Regions from separate parts of the Thioalkalivibrio sp. AKL8 genome, predicted to be linked through region 2. Evidence: riboswitches for the same ligand, from Rfam matches in the RefSeq annotation. Region 2 holds a riboswitch; the other holds the start of a gene.
The links. Region 2 has a riboswitch for cobalamin ahead of G335_RS0107315 (porin). Riboswitches for the same ligand answer to the same signal wherever they lie in the genome.

Region 1 (4,193 bases), on a different contig from region 2:
GAGCAGGATGCCCCCGCCCAGGGCCGAGGCCGGCAGGATCACGCGCTGGTCGTTGCCAAAGATCAGACGCAGCATGTGCGGCACGATCAACCCGACAAAGCCGACCGCGCCGACCTGGGTGACCGCGGTCGCGGTGATCAGGGCCGCCACCACATAGATCGTCCATTCCACCGGGCGTACGGCCACTCCGAGGGCCGCGGCCTGCATCGGGCCGCGCGCGAGCACGTTCAGGGTGCGGCCAAATGGCAGGGCGAGCAGCGCCACGACCACGAGTACGCCCCAGGCCGGGTAGGGGTTGCGGGCATGGGAGACGTCGCCCATCAGCCAGTACAGCATGCCCGGGAGCTCCGCAGTGGGGCTGACCGCGAGGATGAAACTGATCATCGCGCCCCAGCCGGCGGCCACCACGACACCGGTCAGCAGCAGGCGGGTCGGGGTCCAGCTGCCCGTGCCGTGGGCCAGGCCGAACACCAGAATGGTGGACAGCAGGGCGCCCACGAAGGCCGCGGCCGAGACCGAGAACATGGACAGTCCCGCGAGCATCGCCAGCAAGGCGCCCACCGAGGCACCGCCGGAGAGCCCCAGCACGTAGGGATCGGCCAGTGGATTGCGCAGCAGGACCTGCATCAGCGCTCCGGCCAGGCCTAGCAACCCGCCGGCGGCGAACGCGGCCAGCGCGCGTGGCAGGCGCAGATCCAGTACCAGGGTGCTGTGCAGTCGCGAGGCCTCGCCGAAGAAGACACTCAGCAGGTCAGGGAACGGAATCTGCACGCTGCCGTAGGCCAGTGCCACCAGAACGGAGAGCACAGACGCGGGCAACAGCGCGCCCAGGGCCAGGAGGAACGAACGGGTCAAGCGGTAGCCCTCCGCTCCAGGCGGGCGAAGCGGTAGGTTGCCGGAACGGCGGGAGCGCTGCCTTCAGCGCACGTACAACGCTCCTTCATTGGTGTCCCGCGATATCCTTTCCGAGAGACTGCGAGGCGGACCGTCATGGTCATGGGGCGGGACGGCGTGCGCGGGCGCGTTCGAGCTCTTCGCACATCAGGGCCGTGCCTTCCGCGATGCGTCCGGTATGGCGTTGCAGGAGCGAAGGGGGAATGAAGAACAGATTGTCGCGCTGGACCGCGGTCATGTCCTCCCATTGGCCCCAGGCGACCACCCAGTCGGGGCGGTCCTCGCCCATGCCGCCGCCGATGATGACCTCGGGGTCGGCATCCAGTACGGCTTCGCGGCCAATGCGTGGCACCAGGCGGTCGAGATCGCCGAACACGTTCACGCCGCCACAGACGGCGATGGCCTCGGCGATCAGGTGGTCGTCATTGACCGTCATCAACGGTTGCTCCCACACCTGATAAAACACGCGAATCGGGTCCCGGTCGCCGTACGTGGCGCGGAGCGCGTCCATTCGGCCCAGGAAGTCCTCTGCCGCGGCCTCGCCCTGGTCATGCGTGCCGGCGAGCGTGGCCATCCGCCGCATGCTCGAGGCCACACCCTCGAAGCTGCGTGGTTCCGATACGTACACTGGCAGTCCCAGTTCGCGCAGGCGTTCGACCTGGGAGGCGGAGTTGCCGCTCTTCCACGCGATCACTAGATCGGGGTCCCTTTCCAGTACCCGTTCCAGGTCAATCCGGCTGTAACCGCCAATCCGCGGGATGCCCTCCGCCTCGGGCGGATAATCGCTGTACTGCGTTGCGCCCACGATGCGGTCCCCCGCACCCACGGCAAACAGCACCTCGGTGATGTGCGGCGCCAGGCTGACGATGCGCTCGGCAGGCTGCTCCAGATGGACCTCGCGGTCATCGTCGTCGGTGACCGTGATTGAGTCCGCCATTGCGATCAGCGGGGTTGAGAGCACGCCCAGGAGGCAAGCGAGCAGTGGAGTTCGGAAAGTCAAGAATTGCATGATTTTACAGTCGCATTGGATTGGTTGTTCAAGCGCCTTCGAGCCGGCTGGGGAGCCGCCACCTGCCGCTGGACTAGCGGGGCATCATAGCAGCAAGCTTGGGGCCCCTCGGAGCGTCAATTGGTCGGCAGTGGGCTTGCCGCGTATGATTGGCGGCTTGCTACCAGGTGCCCGGGCGACTGATCGCGCGGGTTAAACGGGAAGTCGGTGCAGGCGCGAGATCCTCCGCAGCCCCATTCCGACGCTGCCCCCGCAACGGTAAGCGAGTGGGTTCGAGGGGTGCTTCCGCAGGCCGCTCGGACCTCGACAAGTCGAAAGCCACTGGGCCGAACGTGGCCCGGGAAGGCGACTTGCCGCCCCGGGTTGCCCGGGGCCTCGCGAGCCCGGAGACCGGCCTGGACGATGTTTCTGCGACCGCGCGGTGGGCGAGGGTCGGTAGGTGCGGGCCCCTGTGGCCACACCCCGATCCCTCTGCATCCGCGTCGTGTCCCCCTGACGGTAAGCCGATGCAGTCCGAGTTGCCCGCCAATGAGAACCCTTCCTGCCCGGGCGCTGATGCCGGGGGTTCGGGATTTTCCCAAGATGATCTTGCGGCCGTCTATCGCGTGATCGCGGAACGCCGGGATATGCGCCATTTTCGGCCGGACCCGGTCGATCCAGCGGTGTTGCGGCGGCTGCTGGAGGCGGCGCATCGCGCGCCGAGCGTCGGCTACATGCAGCCCTGGCGCTTCCTGCGCATTACCGACCCGGCGGTGCGCGAGGCGCTCCACGCCCACGCGGCGGATGAACAGGCGCGCACCGCCGAGGCCTGTGGCGAGCGCGCGGCCGACGTGCATCGCTTGAAGCTGGAGGGCATCCGCGAGGCGGGCGAGTTGCTGGTCGTGGCCCTGACCGATGGCCGCGAGCGCTACGTGCTGGGCCGGCGGACGCTCCCCGAGATGGACCTCTGTTCTGCCGCGTGTGCGATCCAGAACCTGTGGCTGGCCGCCCGCGCCGAGGGCCTGGGCATGGGCTGGGTTTCCCTGTTCGATCCGGACTGGCTGGCCAATCGGCTGGACATGCCCGAAGGCGGGTACCCGATCGCGGTGCTGTGCCTGGGGCATGTGGAGCGCTTCTATGACCGGCCAATGCTGGAGACCGCGGGCTGGGACAGCCGGCGCCCACTGGAAGACTTGGTGTTCCAGGATCGCTGGGGTGCGCCGTGCGAGCTGGCCTTGCCCACGGTTGTGCGGGAATCCGCCGCGCGTCCGGATGGGCCATCCGGGGGTGGCGACACATGAGTACCTTTCTGATCTTGATCGGCGCCCTGATCCTGGACCGACTGTTTGGTGACCCACGGCGGTTCCATCCGCTGGCCGGATTCGGCCGGCTGGCCGCCTGGGCCGAATCCCGCTGGCATGCGCCGAGTCGTGCACGCGGAGCGCTCCTCCTCGCGGCACTGGTCCTGCCCTGGGTGGCGCTGGCCGCACTGGGCGCGTCGCTGGCCTGGGGCTGGGTTCTGACGCTGGCGATCCTCACGCTGGCGATTGGCTGGCGCAGTCTGGACGAGCATGCGGAGGTGGTGGCCGAGGCCCTGGAAAAGGATGACCTGTCTGGGGCGCGCACCGGTGTCGGCATGCTGGTCAGTCGCGACACGGCGGCCCTGGACGCGCGCGGGGTGAGTGGCGCGACCATCGAGTCGGTGCTGGAGAACGGCAACGACGCGCTGTTCGCCACGATCTTCTGGTTCCTGGTGGCTGGCGCACCGGGCGTGGTGGCTTATCGCCTGGTGAACACGCTGGACGCGATGTGGGGCTATCGCAATGACCGGTTTCGCTCGTTTGGCTGGGCCGCCGCGCGCCTGGACGATGCGATGAACCTGATCCCGGCCCGTCTCACGGCGCTGGGCTATGCCCTGGCCGGTCGTGGCCGGGACGCGCTGCAGTGCTGGCGCGAGCAGGCCGCCGGCTGGAAGAGCCCGAATGCGGGGCCGGTGATGGCCGCGGGGGCGGGTGCGCTGGGCGTGGTCCTGGGGGGGGCGGCGCCCTATGGCGGGCAGCGCGAGTGGCGACCCCGTCTGGGGATGGGCCGCATGCCCGACGCGGCAGGCATTCGCCAGGCGGTTGCGCTGCTGGATCGTGCGCTGGCCATCTGGATGGCCTTCATTGTGGCCGGAGTGATTGTCGTTGTCCTGTTCTGAGGCCCAATCGATGCAGAAGCCGGAGCCGCAGGTACTGATCCAGGTGCACGGGGGCGGTATCCGTCAGGCGGCTGCGCGCTACGGGATCCCCGAGGCCGACTGGCTGGATCT
Region 2 (4,193 bases):
CTTCGCTCCAGATCAGTGTCCTCGATACGGAGCACGAAGTCGCCCCCGTGATGGCGGGTGTACAACCAGGAGAACAATGCGGTTCGGGCACCACCAATGTGCAGATAGCCGGTGGGACTGGGGGCAAAACGGGTACGGAAACTCATGCGCGGGACACTCGATTACGGGTAGTGAGCAAAGGCGCCTAGGGTAGCAGAACGCTACATGGCGATAACCTGGTAGCCCGGTTTCCGCCGGCTATACTCGAGACAGGCAAGCACACGGGCCCCTATTGCCCGAAGGAGTCGTGATGAAATCCGTTTCGCTCACCCGCCTCGCGACCATCGCCCTGGTCACTGGGGCATTCGCCCTGGCTGCAAGCAATGCCGCCAGCATGGACCGCGTTCCGGCGCCCGAAGGGGCCGAGGTGTACTTCATCAGCCCGCAGGACGGCGACACCGTCGAGAGCCCCGTGCCCATTCAGATGGGCCTGCGCGGCATGGGCGTGGCGCCGGCCGGTGTCGAGGCCGACAACACCGGGCATCATCACCTGCTGGTCAACCAGCCGCTGGACGAGGTCGACCTGGATACCTCGCTTCCCTTCTCCGACCACAAGCGGCACTTCGGAGGCGGTCAGACCGAAGGCGAGATCGAACTGGAGCCGGGCACTCACACCCTGCAATTGCTCTTCATGGACTATCGCCACCTCAGCTTCGACCCGCCAGTGACCTCCGACAAGATCACCATCACCGTCGAATAGGCGGCACAAAAAAGCCCCCTCCAAAACCGGAGGGGGCTCGTCATCGCCAGCGGCGACCGGTCGGTTACGGCAGTGCCGGGATCTCGAACTGCGGCATGTCACCGGTCAGCGCGTGCATGAAGGCCTCCAGATCCGCGACTTCATCGTCGCTGAACTCCATGCCCAGCATCTCCTGCCCCATGATGCGGATCGCCTCGTCCAGCGTAGCGGTCTCGCCGTTGTTCATGTAGGGGTAGGTCAACGCCACGTTGCGCAGCGTCGGGGTCTTGAAGGCGAAGCGATCACTCTCCTCGCCGGTCACCAGATACCGGCCCTCGTCTTCCGAGCCCGGCACCTGGATGCGATGGAAATTGCTGTCGGTCAGTGCCGGGCCCGCGTGGCAGGCCACGCAGCCATTGTCGGCAAACAGCTTCATCCCGCGCATCTGCTGCTCGCTCATCGCCCCTTCGTCCCCGACCAGCCAGCGATCCAGCGGCGAGTTCGGGGTATTCAGCGTGCGCTGGAAGGTCGCGAGCGCGTGGGCCACGTGATCGGCATTGATCACGTTGTCGCCGTCATAGTCCGGATACGCGGCCTGGAACTTCTCCTGGTACTCGTTGAACTCTTCCAGACGCTCAATCGCGTCCTCCAGCGGCATCGCCATCTCGATCGCATCCTGGATCGGGCCCAGCGCCTGGCCTTCCAGGTCATCCTCGCGGCCATCCCAGAACTGCGCCGTGAAGAAGCCGGAGTTCAGCACGGTCGGGGTGTTGCGCTCGCCGACCTGGCCATCGTGGCCCACCGCGCGCGGGATACGATCCGCCCAGCCCAGTGCCGGGTTGTGGCAAGTAGCGCAGGAGATCACGCCGGAGCTCGAGATGCGCGGTTCGAAGAACAGCATCTTGCCCAGCTCGATCTTCTCTTTCGTCATCGAGTTGTCCGCCGGAATCGGCGGCAGCGCCGGCAGCGGCTCGAATACGTCGCGGTACTGCGAATAGTCCGTATCGGCCAGCGCAGGCGCCGAGGCCCCGAACGCGATCGCCGCACAGGCCGCGATCGCCGTCATGCGGAATCCGGAAAGTGTCTTCATGGCAGGTCTCCTTGAAGGGGAACATCAGGGCGGACCGATATAGACTCGGTCCAGATCCCATGAAACCCACCCTATCGACGCGGAAAACCGGACGCGATCAAAAACGAGCGTTCCGTTGATCCAGATCAAAGGATACCCCCGCCATCCCGCCTCAACGCGCCCTTGACCCTCAAACGGAGGCACCGTAGGGTCCGCCTTGACTTCAGGTGCCCCGGCCTGTTTTGGCCGGGGATAATCGGGAAGCCGGTGCGCGAACTCTCGTTCGCAAGCCCGGCACTGCCCCCGCAACGGTAGGCGGAGTTGGGCGGATCCAATGCCACTGCGGCGCATCCCCAGGATGCCCGCGGGAAGGCGATCCGCATCTGGATGCAGCGCGCATCCACTCTGCGAGTCCGGAGACCGGCCTGGAGGACACCGACGCCGCGGTGGGCGGCCGGGCGGGCCAGGACCGGCGTGCTCATCGATCGGCCCTCCCCTGCTCCCAGCCCATCCTGTGGCGTCGTTTCATCCACGGCGTGCGGGGTCGCGCGCCAGGGAAACACATGACCCATGTGCGCGAACGGGCACATGGGTCATGTGTTTCCTTAGGGGAGCACCACAACAATGAACGATACCCATCTCCGACCGGTGCGACATGCCATCCCGGTCCTGGCCACCCTGTATCTGATGACGGCCGCGAGCATCGCTCCGGCTCAGGCCAACTTCGAGTTCGGCGACGCGGAAGACGGCCTGCAGGTGACACTGGATCCGCTGATCCAGGGCCGCTACAGCTACGCCCGTGCCCCGGACGGTTCCACTAGCGAGTTCGACTTCCGCCGCGCTTGGCTGGACACCCAGGGAACTCTGTTCCACCCGGATCTTCGCTTTCGCCTGCAGCCGGATTTCAGCAGCGGCGAACTCTCGATGCGCGACATCTGGATGCAGTACGCGTTCCGCGACAATCTGGGCCTGCGCCTCGGCCAGTTCACCGTACCCTTCGGACTGCCGCGCGACATCGGCGGACCCAACCGCCTGTTTACCGAACTCAGCGTGCCGGGCAACCAGTTCGAGGTCCCCGCCGGGCGCGATACCGGCGTGACCCTACTGGGCGGTGACGGCGAAGCCTGGGCCTGGGCCGCCGGGGTGTTCGACGGCCGTGGCCGTCTGGACCAGCGTGACGACCGCCCCGCCACCTCCGGCCACCTGTTCAGTGCCCGCGGGGCCTGGGCACCGGTCGGCGAGATCCCGCGCGACAACACTACCCTCGGCCGCGCCGTGGAGCGCACCGTGGCGCTGGGCGCCGGCCTTCAGGCAGCGGACCGCAACCACCTGCGCGACTGGAGCCGCGGACTGGAAGATACGGTGGACCGCCAGCGGTCCGACTGGGTCACCGCCACCGCCGACGCGGTGATCAAGTTCGGCCACACCTCGCTCTCGCTGGCCGCGTTCCGCCGCGACGTCTCCCCGAACCATGCGTCGTCCTATCACGACCTCGGTGCCGAGCTCGAACTCGCGCAGTCGCTGCCGGTGGACGGGCTGGAAGTGGCCGCGCGCCACGCGGTGCTGCGCCACGACGCCGGCGACGACCTGGAAGGCGACGCGCGCTGGCAGCGCGAATGGGGCGCCGGGCTCAACCGGTACCACCGGGGCCAGCGGCAAAAGACCCAGCTCATGTGGCTGGACCGCGACGCCGACCGCTCGGACTGGGAACTGCACCTGCAGCACCAGTTCCGCTTCTGACACGCCACGGCTGACGCGAACAGGGAGAGCCCCCATGAATCGAACGAAATCCATCCGGCGGTCGCTGACGACCGGCCTCCCGCTGGCCCTGCTGCTCGCATCGGCGGGGACCACGGGCGCCGAAGAGATCACCGTCCCGATGCCGGGCCCCTGGGGCGAAGGCTACGAAGAAACCCTGGACGACCCGGCCAGCGTGGACGCCACCGAGGCCTTCCAGCGCTTCCGCCAGCAGAGCATGCGGGGCACCTCGGCCACCTACCGCAGCATCGAGCAGATCCTGCGCTATGACGCGCCGTTCGCCGAGCGTCTGCCCGATCTGGCCGACGAGCTGGCACGGCGGGCCGCCGACATCGAAACCTGGTTCGACCGCGAGACACCAGCGCGGGACGGCGATCCAGGAGCCCTGCCCGCGGCCTGGGCGGACCCAGACTTCGCCGAGTACAAGGCGTCCTACCGCCAGGCCGCCGAACGGCTGCAGCGGAAGGTGGAGACGGCCGACGACCTGGCGGACGAGGCCTTCCAGCTGCGCGCCACCAAGGCCCTGAACAGCGTGCGCCACCACTGCCTCGCCTGCCACGACAATTACCGCCGCCGCTGAACCACGCGGAAACGGGGCGTCCCGAGCCCCTTTTCCGGGGCAGAGCACGCCCCGTTGCCGCCAGCCGG

Region 1: linked by a shared signal. The riboswitch ahead of bluB (5,6-dimethylbenzimidazole synthase) and the one ahead of G335_RS0107315 (porin) in region 2 are both predicted to bind cobalamin.

What each region holds. Positions count from the first base shown of each region.
Region 1 is NZ_AQYF01000009.1:278,770-282,962, forward strand. It holds gene G335_RS0110670 (iron ABC transporter permease) at 1-855, opposite strand, end outside; gene G335_RS0110675 (cobalamin-binding protein) at 995-1,831, opposite strand; cobalamin riboswitch at 2,052-2,317, shown strand; gene bluB (5,6-dimethylbenzimidazole synthase) at 2,410-3,183, shown strand; gene cbiB (adenosylcobinamide-phosphate synthase CbiB) at 3,180-4,082, shown strand; gene cobD (threonine-phosphate decarboxylase CobD) at 4,093-4,193, shown strand, end outside.
Region 2 is NZ_AQYF01000008.1:2,011-6,203, forward strand. It holds gene gltX (glutamate--tRNA ligase) at 1-146, opposite strand, end outside; gene G335_RS0107300 (DUF4399 domain-containing protein) at 290-739, shown strand; gene G335_RS0107305 (cytochrome-c peroxidase) at 804-1,784, opposite strand; cobalamin riboswitch at 1,996-2,231, shown strand; gene G335_RS0107315 (porin) at 2,412-3,527, shown strand; gene G335_RS0107320 (cytochrome c) at 3,562-4,125, shown strand.